2 regions of the Aquamicrobium sp. NLF2-7 genome follow, and region 2 is predicted to be linked to the other one. Evidence: riboswitches for the same ligand, from Rfam matches in the RefSeq annotation. Region 2 holds a riboswitch; the other holds the start of a gene.
The links. Region 2 has a riboswitch for cobalamin ahead of MIC97_RS20025 (TonB-dependent receptor). Riboswitches for the same ligand answer to the same signal wherever they lie in the genome.
Positions count from the first base shown of each region.

Region 1: linked by a shared signal. The riboswitch ahead of MIC97_RS09255 (TonB-dependent receptor) and the one ahead of MIC97_RS20025 (TonB-dependent receptor) in region 2 are both predicted to bind cobalamin.

Region 1 is NZ_JAKSED010000001.1:1,859,056-1,868,605, reverse strand. It holds gene MIC97_RS09285 (iron ABC transporter substrate-binding protein) at 1-298, opposite strand, end outside; gene MIC97_RS09280 (3-hydroxybutyrate dehydrogenase) at 488-1,270, shown strand; gene MIC97_RS09275 (patatin-like phospholipase family protein) at 1,317-2,456, shown strand; gene MIC97_RS09270 (ABC transporter ATP-binding protein) at 2,457-3,239, opposite strand; gene MIC97_RS09265 (iron ABC transporter permease) at 3,236-4,237, opposite strand; gene MIC97_RS09260 (ABC transporter substrate-binding protein) at 4,234-5,088, opposite strand; gene MIC97_RS09255 (TonB-dependent receptor) at 5,224-7,080, opposite strand; cobalamin riboswitch at 7,246-7,444, opposite strand; gene purE (5-(carboxyamino)imidazole ribonucleotide mutase) at 7,570-8,067, shown strand; gene MIC97_RS09245 (5-(carboxyamino)imidazole ribonucleotide synthase) at 8,064-9,140, shown strand; gene MIC97_RS09240 (tyrosine-protein phosphatase) at 9,280-9,550, shown strand, end outside.
Region 2 is NZ_JAKSED010000003.1:327,899-337,448, forward strand. It holds gene MIC97_RS20005 (cysteine dioxygenase) at 1-326, shown strand, start outside; gene MIC97_RS20010 (enoyl-CoA hydratase/isomerase family protein) at 361-1,098, shown strand; gene MIC97_RS20015 (acetate--CoA ligase family protein) at 1,127-3,262, shown strand; gene MIC97_RS20020 (enoyl-CoA hydratase-related protein) at 3,315-4,052, shown strand; cobalamin riboswitch at 4,383-4,579, shown strand; gene MIC97_RS20025 (TonB-dependent receptor) at 4,675-7,005, shown strand; gene MIC97_RS20030 (ABC transporter ATP-binding protein/permease) at 7,085-8,854, shown strand; gene MIC97_RS20035 (ChuX/HutX family heme-like substrate-binding protein) at 8,893-9,550, opposite strand, start outside.

The DNA of each region.
Region 1 (9,550 bases), on a different contig from region 2:
ACAGGCCGGCCTGCTCCACCTGCGTCATGGCGGGCGAATTCTCGGTCAGGAGCACGTCCGCGGGCGAAGCCTTGCCCTCGGCCACGATCTGGTTGGAAAACTCGCTGTCGGCGCCGTTGCGCAGCGTCACCCCGATGCCGGTTTCGGCGGTAAAGGCCGCAGCCCATTCCTTCGCAAGACTTTCATGCTGGGCATTGTAAACAATGATCTGCTTCTCCTGAGCCATTGCCTGCGAGGATAAGAGGAGGCCGGCCAGGGCCAGCGTGCTGCCGAATAGGGCGGAAAGGGCAGGGTGCATGAGTTGTCTCTCGAACATGCTTTTGCGGCGAAGTGCCTGAAAGCTCATACATGATCCTATCAGTCAACAATCGGGCGGCAAAGGATTCTCGAAATATCGCTTTTTCGCCAGAGTGGGCTGGTTTTGCACCGTTTGTCGCATATATTGCAGCGCAGCATTTTTATCCCTCCCATCGCGGAAAGGACCGTCATGAGCGCCACCAGAACCGCAGTTGTAACCGGCTCCACCTCCGGAATCGGCCTCGCCATTGCCCGCGCGCTTGCCGCGCAGGGCTGCAACGTGGTCGTGAATTCGTTTTCCGACAGACCGGAGGACCATGAGGTCGCGGCAGAAATAGCCCGCGACCACAAGGTGGAAGCGGCCTATATCGGAGCCGACATGTCAAAGCCCGCCGAATGCCGCGCCCTGGTGGCGAAGGCGGCCGAGCGTTTCGGGTCGGTCGATATCCTCGTCAACAATGCCGGCATCCAGCATGTGGCGCCGGTCGAGGAATTTCCCGTCGAGAAATGGGATGCCATAATCGCCATCAACCTGTCCTCGGCCTTTCACACCATTGCGGCGGCGATCCCGCTGATGAAGCGGGAAGGCGGCGGGCGCATCGTCAACATCGCCTCGGCCCACGGGCTCGTCGCCTCGCCGTTCAAGTCGGCCTATGTCGCGGCCAAGCACGGCATCATGGGCCTCACCAAGACCGTGGCGCTGGAAATCGCGCGCAACCACATCACCTGCAATGCGGTGTGCCCCGGCTATGTGCTCACCCCGCTGGTCGAGGCGCAGATCCCAGACCAGATGAAGGCCAACAACATGGACCGCGACACGGTCGTTCGCGAGGTGATGCTGGACAGGCAGCCGACCAAGGAATTCGTCACCGTGGAGCAGGTGGCAGCCGCTGTCACCTACCTCTGCTCGGAGGCCGCCGCGCAGGTCAACGGCACGCATATCTCCGTCGATGGCGGCTGGGTGGCGCAGTAAGCGCCGCCCGTCCCCACTCACTCCCCAGCCTTCGGAAGGATCGCATATGCGGGCCAACGGTAACACTGTGCAGCGCAAGAAGATCAACATCGCCTTGCAGGGCGGTGGATCGCATGGCGCCTTCACATGGGGGGTTCTGGATCGCCTGCTGGAAGACAACAGGCTCGACATTGTCGCCGTCTCCGGCACGAGCGCGGGCGCCATGAACGCGGTTGCGCTGGCCGATGGCTTCGTGCGCGGCGGTGCCGAAGGCGCGCGCACCAAGCTGGAGGATTTCTGGCGCGCCGTGGCGCGAAAGGGCCGTTTCAGCCCGGTGCAGCGCACGCCATGGGATGTGCTGTGGGGCAACTGGTCGATCGAGAATTCGCCCGGCTACATCTGGTTCGACACCATGTCACGCGTGGTGTCGCCCTATCTGGCCAATCCGCTCGGTCTCAATCCGCTGCGCGATGTGATCGAAAGCGAGATCGATTTCGACAATGTGCGCTCCTGCAAGGCCATGCAGGTGTTCATCTCGGCCACCAATGTCGAGACCGGCCAGATCCGTGTCTTTTCCGATGGCGAGATCGACCGCGACACGGTGATGGCGTCCGCCTGCCTGCCGCAACTGTTCCGCGCGGTCGAGATCGATGGCGTGCCTTACTGGGACGGCGGCTATGGCGGCAATCCGGCACTGTTTCCCTTTTTCAGGGCCACCGAGACCGAGGACGTGCTGCTGGTCCAGATCAACCCGGTGCAGCGCGAGGGCGTGCCGACCAGCTCCAGCGAGATCCAGAACCGCATGGACGAAATCGCCTTCAATGCAGCCTTGCTGCGCGAATTCCGTGCCATTGCCTTCGTCAAGGAACTGATCGCGGCGGGGCGGCTGCCGCATGGCGAGTATCGCGATATCCGCATGCATCGCATCGATGCCGATGCGGCGTTCAAAGGGCTGTCAGCTTCCTCCAAGATCAACGCCGAATGGGCGTTTCTGGAATATCTGCGCGATCTCGGGCGCGATGCGGCCAGCGACTGGCTTGAGGAGAATTTTGATGCGGTGGGCGAACGCGCCACGCTCGATCTCTCCGGCGAGCTGGACGACGGCATGAAGCCGCTGAAAGTAGCGGCGCCCCCTCCGGGTGCGCGCGTCAGTCGCTTCCTTGCCACCCGCAAGCGTCCGCCCGGGGCGGGCAGGGTGCAGGGCTGATCAGGGCAGCAGCCCTGCCAGATCGAGCGGCTGGATCACCGGCCCGGCACCGGCTTCGCCAAAAAAGGCTTCCACGCCATAGATGTCGCGCAGGTTCTGCGGGGTGAGCACCTGTTTTGGTGAACCATCGGCCACGATGCCGCCCTCATGAAGCAGCAGCAGGCGCGAACACCAGCGCGCCGCGAGTCCAAGGTCGTGCAGAGAGGCGACCACGCTTTTTCCGCCCGCGGCAAGCGAGGCGAACAGGCGCATCAGCGAAATCTGATGGGCCGGATCGAGGCCGGCCGTCGGCTCGTCGGCCAGCAGCAGCGGCGCATCCTGCGCCAGTGCGCGCGCGGTCAGAACCCGTGCCTTTTCGCCTCCGGAAAGCTCGGTGGCGATACGGTCGCGGAAGGCTTCGATGTGCATGCGCTGCATGGCGGCATCGATGATGGTTCTGTCCTGTGCATTCAGCGTGGCGAAGCCTGCGCGGTGGGGTTCGCGGCCGAGGGACACGATCGTCTCCACCGGCACGGCCCATGCGATTTCGCGCTCCTGCGCCAGATAGGCAACGCGGGTCGCGCGCCGGCGCGCGTTCATGGCTCCGGCGACCTCACCGGACAGGCGGATATGGCCCTGTGTCGGCACCAGATCGAGCACCGAACGCAGAAGGGTGGATTTGCCCGCTCCGTTCGGACCGATCAGCCCGACGAATTCGCCGGCTTCGACCTCGAATCCCAGCCCGTTCAGCACCTGCCGGTGCCCGAGCCTGACGGAAAGGTTTTCGACCGAGAGCAGAGTCACGTGAGGCTCCTGCGGGTGCGGAAGACGAGCCAGAGGAAGAACGGGGCACCGACGATTGCGGTGAGCACGCCAAGCTTGAGATCGCGCTCGGGAGCGATGATGCGCACCAGTATGTCGGCGCCGAGCACCATGGATGCACCGCCGAGCGCACTGGCCGGCAGCAGGCGCGACGGCCGCGCCCCCACCAGCGGGCGCAGGATGTGCGGCACCACCAGCCCGACGAAGCCGATGGCACCGGCCACGGCCGTCGCTGCGCCGACGCTGGCGGCCGTGCCGAACACGGCCAGCAATTGCACGCGGCGCAATTCGATGCCCATCGAGGCAGCCGTTTCGGAGCCGAGGGTGAGCGCATCGAGTGCGCGCCCCAGCGAGCCCAGCATGATCCAGCCGATCAGCATGAAGGGCGCGGAGAGCCACATATGCGTCATTGAGCGGTCGGTGAGTGAGCCCAGCATCCAGAACATGATCTCAAGGGCCGCGAACGGATTGGGCGACAGGTTGAGCGCCAGCGAGGTCATGGCCCCGGCGAAGCTGGTGACGGCAATACCGGCGAGAATGACGATGAGGGCCGACCCCCGCGCACCGGCAAGGGCCTGCACGATCAGAACGGCTGCTACCGCGCCGGCAAGGGCGGCAAGCGGCAGAGCGAGCAGGAAGGCGGCGGACAGGCCGGTATAGATGGCAAGAACGGCACCCAGCGAGGCGGAGGCGCTGATGCCGAGCAGACCGGGTTCTGCCAGAGGATTGCGCAGATAGCCTTGCAGGACAGCGCCGGAGAGGCCGAGCGTCGCGCCGATCATCAGCCCGAGAATGGCGCGCGGCAGCCTGATCTCGCGCATGATGAGGGCAACGCCATCGGCTTTGCCGGAGAACAGAGCCGCCATGCTGTCGCCAAAGCCGATGGCCGCCGGGCCGACCGTCAGCGACAACAGGAACAGCACCAGCGTGAGTGCGGCAAGCAGCGCGATCAGGAAATGGTAACGGCGATCGGCGTTCATGGCTGGCTCTGTTCCCTCGCCGCATCCTGCAGCATGAAGGCGGCATCAAGGGTGAAGGGCGCCCCGCAGATCATTTTCGCGACCGGCAGATCCACGACCTTCTGCCCTGCGAGGGCGCGGAAAGCCGGGTGGACGAGGTTTTCCTGCGCCAGCGCCGGTGTGCCGTAATCGCTGCTGGAACGGCCGATCAGATCGGGTTTTGCCATGATGAGCTGCTCCAGCGGCAGGCGCGCCGAGCCGGCGATTCCTAGCCTTTCGGCGATGTTGACCAACCCCGCCGCGGTGAAGATCTCGTTGGCCAGTGTGCCGCTGCCCGCCGTGTAGCTGTTTGGCTCGTACAGCGCGATGGTTTGGCCGGATTGCGGGCCGGAGGCGAGACGCGCAAGACCGGCGTCCACCTCGGCGATCAGTTCGGCGGCGCGCTGCTGGCGATGGAGGAGCTCACCGATGCGGGCGATATGGTTACGGACATCGTCAAAGGAGGTTGCCGGGGCGAATTCCTCAACCCTGAATCCCAGACGGCGCAGCAACCCGACGGTGGCGCGCGAGGAGAACGTGCCGGCGAGAACGAGGTCGGCTTCCATGAGGAAGATTTCCTCGGCAAGCGCGTGATTGATCACGAAGGCTTCCGCCTGCCGCGCCATCGCCGAGCTGCGCGGGTCGCTGGCCAGCACGGAGACGGAATGAAGCTGCCCCTCGCCGGCAATCAGCATGGCAAGCTGGTCGGTACACAGGTTCATGGAAACGACGCGGTGGGGCGCGGTATCCTGCGCAAGGGTCGGCATCACCGAAAGACCCACGGCAAATGCCGTCAGCAGATTTGCGCGCCATGCCGCAAAAATGGCGCGCAAAGGGGAATGCTTTCGGCGGTTGCCTCCGGGCACTAGAGCATTTCCGGTGAAAAAGGGATCACTTCCAATACTCTATCTCCATGTTTCCACGCAGTTCCGGACGCAAAACCGCTGCGCACTTTTGCTGGAACTGCTTTAGAACTTCGCCTTGATTCCCGCGAAGGCAGCGATACCGGGTGTGCCGTAGTCTTTCACGGTCTGGTAGTTCTCGTTGAGCAGGTTTTCACCCCGAAGATAGATCTGCGTGGACTCCGTGAGCTGGTAGGCGACTTTGGCGTTGAGCAGCACATAATCATCCAGCTTTGCGCCGCCGTCCACGACATCCGCGACGAATTTCACGTCTGCGCCAATGGTCCATTTTTCGGTGGGCCGTGCTTCGGCCGAAAGGACAACGGCATGTCGCGGAATACGGACGTTGCGGGTGCCGTCCGCCTTGCGGGAATCCGTATAGGTGTAGGAGCCGCCGAGGTCGAGCCAGCCGGTGGCGGCGTAGGTGAAGGAAGCTTCGACACCTTTCGAGCGCGTGGTGCCGGGTGTCTGGTCGTAGTAGCCGCCCCACGGATAGCTGAAATCGTTTATCCAGTCGATCTTGTCGTCCACCCTGATGTGGAAGTAGGTGACATCGGCCGTCAGCGCCCCGCCCAGCAACTGCTGCTCCACACCGATGTCGAAGCTGCGGCTCGTCTCGGGCTGAAGGTTCGGGTTGCCGACGCTGGAGGGGGCGTAAAGCTGGTAGAGGCTTGGAGCCAGAAAACCTGTTCCATAAGATGAATGAAGGCGGGTTCCTGTGATGGCAAACAGGTAGGACGCCGTGCCGCGATAGGTGGTGTGTCCGCCGAATTCGGAATGCTCGTCATGGCGAAGCCCAGCGGTGAGCACCAGATCATTCACCGGTTCGAGGACCGCCTGAGCCCACGCGCCGGTGAGGTCGAACTTGCCCAGCGGGCTGCCGCCGCCGGCATCGTCGGCTTCCTGTTTTTCATGGTCGAGGCCATATTGCAGGAGAACTCGTTCCGTCGCCTCGAACGACCCCTGATAGTCGATCTTCTGCCGCGTGCCGATGAAGAGGCTGGGAGACCCGTCCCACACGCTTTCACGGTCCGATTTGAAACCTTGAGCGGAGACGGTGTTCTTCAGCCTGCCGTCCATGAGATCGAAATTGAGGCCGAACCGGCCTCCGGTCATCCTCGCCCGCTCATAGCTGTCGGGATCGTCGGGGCCGTTGCCATCGAACTCGGCCTTGGAATTGAGATGCAGGACCGAGCCAAAGACCGAAAAGGCTTCGTTGATCCTGTGTTCGGCGGTTAGGTCGATATTCAGACTGTCGAGCCCATCCCGCTCCCGGCCGTCTGCCCGGGCCGAGATGCCGTCGGTGTGCAGTCCCGAGATGTTGCCCGCGAATCCCGATCCTTCGTTCGCAGCGGTAAATCCGTAGCGGCCGCGCACGGTGCCGAAGGAACCGCCCTCGGCCTCGACCGTATGGTGAATGCCGCTGTCCGGTTGGCCGAGTGTCGAGATGTTCACCAGACCGGCTATGGCACTGGAACCGTAGAGGGTGCTCTGGGAGCCCTTCAGAACGTCCACATTGCTGATGCCGCCGGTGAGAAGATACTGGTAATGCGTCAGCACCTGTGTGCCGGTTGGATCGGAAATGTCGATGCCATTGTAGAGCGTCTTGACGTAGCCGGAGCCAAGCCCGCGCACGAAAAGGCCGGTTGTGCCGCCGAGGCCGCCATTTCTGGCAACCGAAACGCCGGGCAGCAGGTTCAGATAGTCGCTGAGGACCGGACGGGATTTCGCCCCGATTTCCGCCTGCGTGATCTGCTCCACCTTCGAGCCGACCTTGTTCTTTTGGGTCGGGGTGCGGTTGGCGGTTACCGAGATTGTCTTCAGCTCGATGACATCGGTGGCCTGCGGGCTTTCATCCTGCGCCCGGACGGTACCGGTAAGCGTCAGCGAGCAGATGCCGGCCGCCAGAATCGTTGTTCTCATCGTCATTTCCCCCTGCCGGGCACGGGTGCGCCCGGAAAAACAGCCTTTCACCGGGAACTGGCAGGCAGGGGAGGTGCAGTCTGCACCCCCGGCCGTACCGGCACGCGGCAACACGTTTCGTGTCACCGCTGCGGACGGCCGCGCCCGATCTCACCCCGAGATCAGACATGGGTGACCGGAACCGGCAGGTCTCCTGACTTCCGCGTCATTGCCTCCCGCCGCCTTCCCGGACCGTTAAGATCCAGTGGCATATCGGGGGAGGCTCGGCGGCTACAGTTGCGGGGGCAGTCGCGGCTTTGCCGGCAATGCGGCAGACCGTGTTCCCTTTTCATCCGTAATCGGAACCAGTTCCGGTTGCGACGCTAAGCATCGCTGGCACGGCGTGTCAATTCCGACAGTACGGGATCAGGAATGCCCGCCGCACTTCTCGTCCTTGCGGGGTGGCGAAAATTCCGCTACGTCGCCGCTTTAGCTGACGGGAGCAGGCCATTGACCGACCGACAAGCCGATGTCGCCATCATCATGGGCAGCCAGTCCGACTGGGCGACCATGCGCCACGCCGCCGAAACGCTCGCCGAGCTTGGTGTGTCCCACAAAAGCCTCATCGTTTCCGCGCATCGCACGCCGCAACGTCTCTATGATTTTGCCCACGGCGCGAAGGCTGCCGGCTACAAGGTTGTGGTGGCCGGCGCCGGCGGGGCCGCGCATCTGCCGGGCATGACGGCGGCGATGACGTCGCTGCCCGTGTTCGGCGTGCCGGTGGAATCGAAGGCGCTGTCGGGGCAGGATTCGCTGTTGTCGATCGTGCAGATGCCGGCCGGCATTCCGGTCGGCACTCTGGCCATCGGCAAGGCCGGCGCGGTCAATGCGGCACTTCTGGCCGCCGCCGTGCTGGCGCTCACCGACCATGCGCTGGCCGGGCGGCTGGAAGCCTGGCGCGCCGCGCAGACGGACAAGGTTGCCCTCGAGCCGAAGGACGACGCGTGATGCTGGCGTCCGGATCGACCATCGGCATCGTTGGCGGCGGCCAGCTTGGCCGCATGCTGGCCATGGCAGCCGCCCGCCTCGGCTACCGCATCGCCGTGCTGGAGCCGCAGGCCGATTGCCCGGCCGCGCAGGTGGCGAACCGGCAGATCGTGGCTGCCTATGACGATCCGGCCGGGCTGGCCGAACTGGCCGCAATCAGCGATGTCATAACCTATGAGTTCGAGAACGTGCCGGTGGAGGCCGCCGAGAGGCTCGCCGGGCGCGTGCCCGTTCTGCCGCCGCCGCGCGCGCTGGAGGTGTCGCAGGACCGGCTGAGCGAAAAGCAGTTCCTCAACGGCATCGGTATCGACACGGCCCCCTTCCTTGCCGTCGACAGCGACGCGGACCTTGCGTCCGCCCTGCACAGCTTCGGCGGCAACGGCGTGCTGAAGACGCGCCGCATGGGTTATGACGGCAAGGGCCAGCGCGTGTTTCGCCATATGGAAAGCGGCAGCTATTCCGGCGTCTTCGAGGCGATGGGGTCGGTGCCGCTGATCCTCGAAGGGCTCATTTCCTTCGGGTGCGAGATTTCGGTGATCGGTGCGCGGGGCGCGGACGGCAGGGTGGAGACCTATGCGCCGGCGCGCAACGTCCATCGCGACGGCATCCTGCACACCTCCACCGTGCCTGCCGCCGTTCCCGACATTACCGCCGACGTTGCGCGGGCGGCTGCCGCCTCGATACTCGAAGCGCTCGGCTATGTGGGCGTCATCGGCGTGGAGTTCTTCGTGCTGGACGACGGGTCGGTGCTGGTCAACGAGATCGCGCCGCGGGTGCACAATTCAGGCCACTGGACCGAAGCCGCCTGCGTCGTTTCGCAGTTCGAACAGCACATCAGGGCCATTGCCGGGTTGCCGCTGGGCGACACGCGCCATCACAGCGCCTGCGTGATGGAGAACCTGATCGGCGACGATGTCGCGCGCGTGCCTGAACTCGTGGCGGAACCGGACGTCCTTGTCCATCTCTATGGAAAGGCAGAGGCGCGTCCCGGCCGCAAGATGGGCCATTTCACCCGCCTGACCGGCCGCAACTGAGCCTGCGGCAATGGCCGTACGGCGTATTCTTGTTCCTGTCGCAATTCGCTGTCAGGGGTAGCCGGGATCAAAGGCGGGGAAGTCTGCATTGGGACGTATATGGGTATTCGCGGCCGTATTGCTCGGCGCCCCGCTGTTGATGGGCGCTCATATGGGCGTGCAGCAATTGCTCGGCAACTTCCATGAGGTGATACCGGGCGAATTCTACCGCTCCGGACAACCGGACGGGGACGACGTCGCGACCTATGCGGACCGCTACCAGATCCGCACCATCATCAACCTGCGCAACGAGACCCCTGATGCCGAAGCGCTGGCAGCGCGCGCGGCGGCGGAGGGCCACGGCATCAGGATCATCGATTTCCCGATGTCCTCGTCGAAGGGCCTGCCCGTCGAAAAGTCTGCCGAACTTG
Region 2 (9,550 bases):
TCCACAACCACACGACCTGGGGGCTGGTGGGAATGCTGCGGGGAGCGGAAATCTCGGAAGCTTACGAGATGCAGGATGGCAAGCCGGTGGCTGGTGAAACCGAACGTCTTGACCCCGGTCAGGTCGTGATGGTGTCGCCCGATGTCGGCGACATCCACAAGGTCTGGAATGCGTGCGACGATCGCGTCTCGATCAGCATTCATGTCTATGGCGGCGATATCGGAGCGATCGAGCGCAATGTGTTTCCGCCCGAAGGCGGCATGAAGTCGTTCATCTCAGGCTATTCCAACTCGGTCATGCCAAACATCTGGGGCACTCAGGCCTGAAATGCCACTGACCATCCACAAAGCAGATGTCCGCATGACGCTGACGCTTTCGCGGCCGGAACAGGGCAATGCCCTGTCGCATGATCTTGTCGAAGCTCTGCATCGCGGGCTTGATGAGGCCCTCGGCAACGGAACGAGAATGCTGGTCATCGAAGGGGAAGGGCGCAACTTCTGCACCGGCTTTGATCTTGCCGGCATCGAGGAGGCGCCCGATGCTGACCTGCTGATGCGCTTCATCAGGATCGAGCAGCTTCTGGCGCGCCTGTGGTCGGCGCCCTTCGCCACGCTGGCAATCGCCGGAGGCCGCTGCTTTGGCGCCGGAGCGGATCTTTTCGCCGCCTGTTCCACGCGGCTTGCGCTTCCCGATGCGTCCTTCAGCTTTCCGGGGGCTGCCTTCGGGCTCGTTCTGGGAACCCGCCGGCTGGCGGCGCGGATCGGGGAAGACGAAGCACTTTCAATCATTGCCTCCGGTGAGACTGTCGATGCAGAGAAGGCGCTGGAAACCGGGCTTGCGACCGGCCACGTGACGGAAACCGGGCTGGAAATGATGGTGGAGAAGGCCACGGCCGCCGCTGTCCGGCTCGATCCCCAAACCTTCGCCGCAATTCGCTGTGCGGCAGGCGATGACCCGGCCCTTCTCGACCGGGATCTGGCGGCGCTGGTGCGCTCCGCGGTGCGGCCCGGTCTGGCGCAGCGTATCCGCGACTATCGCGCAGCCATGAAACGCAGACACATGCAGGATAAGTCCGCACGGCCTTCGTCCGCTCATTGAAACAAGCCAAGCATACGGAGCAAACAGGATGACTACGCTTTCTGGTGGCGCAGCGCAGCCACGGGGAATACTCGCGCCGCGATCAGTCGCCGTCATCGGTGCCTCGGAAGACCTGACCAAATTCGGTGGCCGCATCTACAAGAATCTGGTCCACCATCGCTTTTCGGGCGCCATCTATCCGATAAACCCGAAGCGGGAGCAGTTGCTTGGCATCAGGTGCTATCCCTCCATCGCGGATACGCCAACCCCGCCGGATATGGCCGTGATGGCGGTGCCGCGGGATGCCGTCAAGGATGCGGTGGAGGCCTGTGGTGCGGCCGGCACGCGGGCGGCGATCGTCATCACCGCCAAGTTTTCCGATGCGGGCCCGGAAGGCGCGGAACTGGAGCGTCAGGTCGTCGCGGCGGCCAACCGCCACAACATGCGCATCATCGGTCCCAACTGCCTTGGCATCATCAGCCCGGCGAACGATCTCGTCCTGTGCGCTTCGCCAGCCCTGTTCGTGGATGAAATGCCGAAGGGCGACATCGGTCTGGTGAGCCAGAGCGGTGCCTTGATGGCCACCATATTCGACAAGGCCATGGCCCGTGGGCTGGGCTTTTCGCACTGTTTCTCCATCGGCAATCAGGCCGACATGGATATGTGCGATTTCGTCGACTATCTGATCGAGGACGAGCGCACGCGCGTCATATGCAGCTATATCGAAGGCATCAGGGATCCGGCGCGCTTCATCGAGACGGCCCGGCGCGCCCATGCCGCCGGCAAGCCATGGCTCGCCGTCAAGGCCGGCCGCACGGCCTTCGGCGCAGCCGCGGCCTTCTCGCACACCGCCAGTCTGGCCGGCAGCTATCAGGCCTTCGAGGCCGCCTGCCGTGATTGCGGCGTGCTGACGATGGACGACCCGGATGCAATGGTGCTGCTGGCTGCATCGCTGGCACGCTTCCCGCAGGCCCGGCCGAAGCGCGTGGCCATTGTCACGACTTCCGGTGGCGGTGGTGCCGTTACGGCCGACCGCCTCACCGATCACGGCATAGCGCTGGCGCAATTCAGCGCCGAGACGGCCCGTGAACTGTCCGAAATCTATCCCGCCAATGTCGCGGGCTCCAATCCCGTCGATCTCGGCTCCGCAAAGCAGGGTGGCTCGCTGGTTGTCGGGGCATCGACGCTCAAGCCGATCATTACCGACACCGGCAGCGATCTCATCTTGTCGGCGATCACCACGGCCCCGGATGTCGAGCTTCTGTGCCGCAGGTTTGATGAGGCCACCGTCGCGGCCCGGGACGAGGGCCATGTGAAGCCGCATATCATCGTGCTTCAGCAGGGGCAGTCGGCCGATGCGGCCAGATCGTTCCTTCGCTCGCAGAAGATCATCTACACGGACAGTCTCGATGACGCGATCCGCGCGACCGAAGCCTGGGGCCGGCTTGCGGATACGAAGCCTGCCACGGCGCCGGCGCGCCCGGCAGCCATGGGGCCGGTAAGCCTGCCCGAAGGCTTGTCCGGAAGTGTCGGTGAGGCAGAGGCAAAAGCGTTCCTCGGCGAAAACGGCGTGCCCGTCAATCGCGGCCAGATCGTCGGCACTCGCGAGCAGGCGAGCGAAGCGGCGGCGCTGCTGGACGGCCCCTTCGTGGTGAAAGTGGTCTCTCCTGACATCGTGCATAAATCGGACGTCGGCGGTGTCGTGCTCGGCCTCGAAACGCCGGACGATGTCGCGCGGGCCGTAACGCAGATGGGCGCATCCATCGCGCAGAAGCTTCCCGATGCGCGTATCGAGGGTTTTCTCGTTCAGGAAATGCGCACCGGCAAGGTCGAACTGCTGGTGGGCGCCCGCAACGATCCGCAGTTTGGCCCGATGATCATCGTCGGCGCCGGCGGCGTTCTGGTCGAGCTGCTCAGGGATGTGGCGGTGGCGATGGCCCCTGTCTGCGAGAGGAAGGCACGATCGATGATCGAAAGCCTGCAGATCGCAAAGCTGATGCAGGGCTTCAGGGGCAGCGCGAAACTCGACATCGATGCCGCTGCCCAGGCCGTGTCGCGGATCAGCTGGATCGTATCGGACATCGGCCCCCGCTTCTGCGAACTCGACGTGAATCCGCTTCTTGTTGCAGAGGCCGGAAAGGGTTGCGTGGCCGTCGACGCCCGCATTCTGCTCGACGACAACTGATATCCGGCGGCCGGAGCGGCCCGGACGGACATGCACAGCACTGGAGGACTTAATGTCAGCACTGGACGTAAGACAGGATGGCAGGACGACCATCTTCACCATCAATCGCCCGGAGAAGATGAATGCCATCAATGCCGAGGTGGCGAATGAGATGCAGCGGCGCTTTGCCGAATTTGACAGCTCAGATCAGCGCGTCGCGATCATCACGGGCGCAGGGGAAAAGGCGTTTTCTTCCGGCGCCGATGTCTCGGACATTCCCGAACTCTGGCGCTGCATACCAACGATCGGCATCGTCACGGAAAAGCCGGTCATATGCGCTGTCCATGGCTGGTGCGTCGGCGGGGCGCTGGTGATGGCCGCAATGGCGGATCTGTGCGTGGTGACCGAGAACACCCGTTTTTCCTATCCGGAAGGCAAGGTCGGGCTGACAGGCGGCATGATTGCCACGCTGGCAGGGCGCATACCGCATAAGATGGCCATGGAGATCATGCTGCTTGGCCGAACCGTTTCCGGCCGCCGCGCCTGCGAGATCGGGCTTGCCAACGAAGTGGTGGAAGACGGCACGCATCTGGAGGCCGCGCTGGCGATGGCGCGCGAGATGGAAGATATGGCGCCGCTGGTGCTGAAGACGCTGAAGCGCTTCGTCGTCGATCATACGCTTATCCAGACACCTTCGGAAAAGCTTGCGCGTGCCCAGCGCGACCTTGCCGTCGTCCGCACCAGCGCAGACCTGAAGGAAGGCGTTGCAGCGTTCCGGGAAAAGCGCAAGCCGGTGTTCAACGGCAGATAGAACCGATCCGCCATGTGCCGACCGCCTTCAGGCCCATGGACTGCCTGTGGGGCCGTGTCCGCGCCGGCCGACGCAATTGCTGTGTCTGTCACAGGGCATCTTGCCGGCGGCTGCCGCAGCCATCTGAACCTCCCCGCACGGCCGCCGGCGCATCGTTGCGGAGAGGTTTGGCGCAGGCGACCGGACCTGAAGCGTGTCGCGATCTTTCGGATTTGCTCATTCCGCTTTAAGTCATTGTTTTCACGAATGTTATTGCCTCGAATCCGGTTCCCTCTTTCGAGCGGCATGCTTTAACTGTCCGGCGGCAATTGACTTGCCGGGCGTCCATGTTATCGGGAGCGCGGTTATGGTTCTTTCGTTGTCTCCGGAGAGCGAAAGCTAAGAGGGAATCCGGTGAAAATCCGGGGCTGCCCCGCAACTGTAAGCAGAGAGTGCGCCGTCGCTCATTGTCACTGGCTTTGCCGGGAAGACAGCCGGTGCATGATGACCTGTGAGCCAGGAGACCTGCCTGACCATGGAAGTTCGGTGGGCGGGGTGGACCACTGGAATGTGCGGCATTCGGTAGAGGAAACCGGACGCGGCATCCGTCTTGCGAACCCCGTTGTTAAAGAGAGGGGGAGCAATGGCTGTCTTCACATATTCTACCACAAACAATACGGGTCGCCGCAGGCCGGGCTTTATCGCATGGCTTGGCCTTGGGGTGGCGGCGATCGCTCTGGCAGGTCCGGGAAATGCTTTCGGGCAAACGAGAGCCGAGCAGAGCACGGAGGACATTGAAGGGGCGCGGGCTCCTCTTTTGACGCCTGAAGAAACCATTCTTCTGGAGCGCATAACCGTCACTGCCCAGCGCGGCCCGAACGAACTGTTCAATGTCGCGCAGAACGTCACCATCCTGACCGGCGAACAACTCGACAGCAGGGCCGTTCGCGATATCGACGACATGGTGCGTTATCTTCCCGGTCTGAGCGTCGACCGCGAAACCTCTCTCAACAATCCCTATGGCCAGCTCGGTTCGTTCAGCATCCGGGGCGTCGGCGGCAACCGGGTGCAGATCCTTGTCGATGGCGCGCGGGTTCAGGAGCAGACGATCTACGGCAGCCGCGATTTCGCCGATCCCTTCAACATGAAGGCGGTCGAAATCGTTCGCGGTCCGTCTTCCGTGCTTTGGGGGGCGGATGCACTGGGCGGCGTCGTTTCGTTTCGCACCCGCGATCCGCAGGATTTGCTGGATGGTTCCGACAAGCCATGGGCGGGTGAAATCAAGAGCGCCTATGACAGCTTCGACGGCAGCTTCCGCAAGCAGTTCACGGCGGCGGCCTCGCAGGGCGATTTCCAGATGCTGGCGAGTTTCGGCCACCTGTCCGCCCATGAGCCACGGCTCAGGAATGCGCGCGCCGACGGCGGCATCTGGGGATGTCCGCGTCCGGCCTCTTTCGGCTGTGACAAGCTGTTCGATGCCGACGCCTACGCATGGAACGCGCTCGGCAAGCTGGTCTGGACCCCCGAAGATCACGAGTTCAGGTTGACCGGGGAGTTCTTCAGGCGCCATACCGAAGTGGATCAGGTGTGGGACGCTTTTGCCGGCTCCAGCGGCTATGCCAGCGCCAGCTATCCGCGCGAGCTGGACATGCAGAGGACGCGTCTGGCGCTGGAGCACAAATGGACGCTCAACACGCCGCTGCTCGACGAAATCAAGTGGCAGCTGTCCTATTCACCCCAGAAGCGCGACACGTCGGGCACGCAGACACGCATCTTCGCCACGCGTACGGACACCTACACGCCGGTGCGCAATTATGGCGAAACCTTCCTTGAGGCGGATGTGCAGCTGACCAGCCGTTTCGCCACCGGCGGCATCGCCCACAAGCTGATCTACGGTTTCGACGGCGATCTGACGGATTCCTCCTATGACGGCTATAATATCGTCCACCGATCCGACACCGGCGTGACGACGATCCAGACCAATCAGGGCTACAACTTCCCCGAAGTGAAGACCCGCCGCGCGGACTTCTACATCCAGGATGAGATGGAATTGCTGGACGGGCGGCTCAGGATCACGCCCGGCGTTCGCTTTGCGACCTACAGGATCGATCCCACCGGGGACACGGGATACAAGCCGCTTCCCGGCAACGAGCCCGAGGTGACGAGCAACACCAGGCTCATCAAGAAGCTCGGCCTGATCTACGAGCTGGACGACAGCTATTCAGCCTATGCCTCCTATGGCGAAGGCTTCAAGATGCCGACGTCGCAGCAGATGTTCGTTTCGGCCAGAGACCCGTTCATCAATGGCATCGTTCTGCCCAATCCCGGTCTGAAGCCGGAATCGGTCAGGAACTACGAGATCGGCCTCAGAGGGCTGCTTGATCGCGGAAGCTTCAGCGCCGGTATCTTCTATGCCGATTATCAGGACTTCATTCGCGGGCCGATGAATCTCGATCCCACGCGGCCCAATGTCTGGACCTATGACAATGTCGAGGACGTCAGACTGTGGGGCATCGAGATCGCCGGCGAATATGAGTTCCAGGCCGACTGGTGGGCATCTGCGGCGATCTCCTACCAGCATGGCACGCAAAGAGTGGCGGGCGGAAAGAAGACGCCCTTCGACGGAGCCGTGCCGCTGACGGCGGTGCTTGGCCTGCGCCATTTCATCGCCGACTGGAATCTGGAAGCGGAGGTTCTGGGCACCTTTGGCGCAGCGGTGACCCGCCGCGCCAGCCCGAACGCCTTCCTGCCGGGTGGCTATGCGGTGTTCGATGCCTATCTGAACTGGAAGCCGCGCAACAATCTGGAGCTCAACGCGGGCATCCAGAACATGTTCGACACACGCTACTTCCGAAACAGCCTCTACGGTTACGATGTCACCCCTGCCTCCGCGGCCACGGCGGGAGCGCGCCCGCTTGAAGCGCAGGTTGCGCCGGGGCGCACCTTCAAGCTGGGAGCCACGCTGCGTTTCTAGCAAACAGCAGCAGACAAGCCGTCACGCGTGACGGCTTGTCTGCTCTGTCCGATGGTCGTGTCGAGAACGGAACCTGACGATGATTGAGATACTGCGCCATGTCTCGCGGATCCTGAAGCTGTGTACCAGCGGCAGGGGCGGCAGGATTACGCTGCTGATCTATGGTCTGGTTCTTGTTCTGGAACTGGCTTCCATCGTCGTTGCCCTGCGGGTCATCGACTGGACCAAGGATTTCTATGACGCGCTCCAGCAGATGAACGCGGCCGAAGCGCTGCACCAGACGTGGATCTTCGCGGCCATCGTGGTGGCGGAGGCGTCGAGGAACCTCGGTTCCATCTATTTCCGCAAGATGCTGGAAATACGCTGGCGCGAGGCGCTGACGGCGCGCCTGCTCGACAAATGGCTGCAAGGGGGCCACTACCACCGCATACAGGAGTTCACCGAAGGTGGCCTTCTGGACAATCCCGACCAGCGTATCGCGGAAGACAGCCGGATCTTCATCTCCGGAAATGTCGCCGACAGCACCACCGCTTCCGGCTTCGTTCCCCTGTCGCTCGACATCGTGACCCGAATGGTGGGGCTTATATCCTATGCGAGCGTGTTGTGGGGGCTTTCCGGTTTTGCGCTCGATCTTGGCGTGCTCGGCATCGACTGGTCGCTGCCGCGCTACATGGTCTGGGTCGCCTTTGCCTATGTCATTATCGCCATCGCAATTACCCATCTGCTCGGGCGGCCGCTCAAAGAGCTGTATTTCAGGCAGCAGCAGCGTGAAGCCGATTATCGCTTCGGGCTCGTTCATGTTCGCCGCAATGCCGATCAGATCGCGCAGCTCGACGGCGCCGCTGCGGAACGTCGCGAACTCGACAGGCGGTTTGGCAGGATCGTGGCCAACTGGCGGCGCCTCATCGGGCAGGAACTGCGGCTGAGCTCCTTCACCTATCCCTATTATTACACGGCGCTGCGCATCCCCACCTTCCTTGCCATGCCGGCCTATTTCGCCGGGGCGCTCACCTTCGGCGGCATGATGCAGATCAGCTCGGCCTTCGCGAAGGTGGTGACGACCCTGTCATGGTTCATCTTCTCCTATCGTCCGCTTTCGGAACTGGCCGCCGCCGCGAAGCGTCTGGGTGGGCTGATCGAATTTCTGGACAGGCCTCCGCAAGCGGTCGCACCCGCCATTTCGGCAGGGTCATCGCCCGACGGAGCTTTTCGCGCGCAGGCGCTGGAACTGGCCGCTCCCGGCACGAAACCCTTTCTGGCTCTGCCGGAACTTCGTCTCAACCGGGGCGAATCCATCTGGCTGAGCGGGCCTTCCGGGGTCGGAAAGACAACGCTGGGCAAGGCCATCGCCGGTTTGTGGCCACATGGACGCGGTGAGGTGCTCTTCCCGGCGTCCGGCTTCTTCGTCATTCCCCAGCACCCCTATCTGCCGCTGGGCGATGCGGTGGAAGCGGTCTGCTATCCCCTGCCTGTTTCGGCCTTCAGCGATCAGGAGATCGACGCCGCACTGGAGGATGTCGGGCTGAAACCTGAAATCATCCGGGCCCTGCGACCCGAGGATCTGACCACGCTTTCAGGCGGCGAACTTCAAAGGCTGGTTCTGGCCCGGCTCTTCCTGCACAGGCCGCAATGGGTCATCATGGACGAGGCGACGAGCGCGCTGGACCGGGCGGCGGAAGAAAAGATCTTCCTCCGCCTGAGCCGGAAGCTGGCAGACACCGGGTTCATCGTCATCTCGCATCGCCGGCCGGAGGGGTTGAGGCCTGTCAGCGAAGTCGACCTTTCCCTGCACAGCCTGAAATCCGACCCGCAGTCCGGCCTCCCGCACTTGCAGGAGGCAAACGCATAGCGCTTTTTATCGGCGGAATGTCGTCCTGATGAACCGGGTCAGGCCGGGACTGCCACGGGCGTTCTTCCGCAAATCCGGTCCAGCAAGGCATGCCAGGAGTGCGCCTGCGCGCTGCCGGGGCGGCGCTCTCCGAACACCCATGCGATCTGATCGCCCTGATCGTCAAACAGCTCGATGGACCTGATTTCGCCATCGATGGTCGGCTTGGACACGAGCCAGCAGCTTGCTGCCAGGGATCTGGCGATCTCAAGCCCGAACGTCTCGTCTTCCACCGAAAGACGCTCCGCCGTTACGCTGACAGTGTTCACCTGTCCGATATGGATCTGCACGTTGCCCGGCGAACCGACGAAGATCATGACACCTTCGCCCTGTCTGGCTGCTTCCTTCAGCACTTCGAAGAACAGGTCGGTATCGACCTGCGAGGCCAGATCGTCCGGCACCAGCCGGTAGCTTTGGGTGCGCTGCGCGCCGTGGCGGCGGGCCAGCGCGAAAATATCATGCGTATCAAGCATGGAGCGCCACTGCGCCGCCAATGCCGCCACATCGATTTCGGCGTCGTCGGGTGCAGGCGGGGGCGGGGAAGGGCGGTGCACACCGATCCGGGGGCTCTGATCGCTGTCCCTGAAAAGCTGCGCAAGCTCGCGCAGCTTTTCACCGCCGGCCGGCGTGCGCGCCAGAACATGCAGGACAGACCGC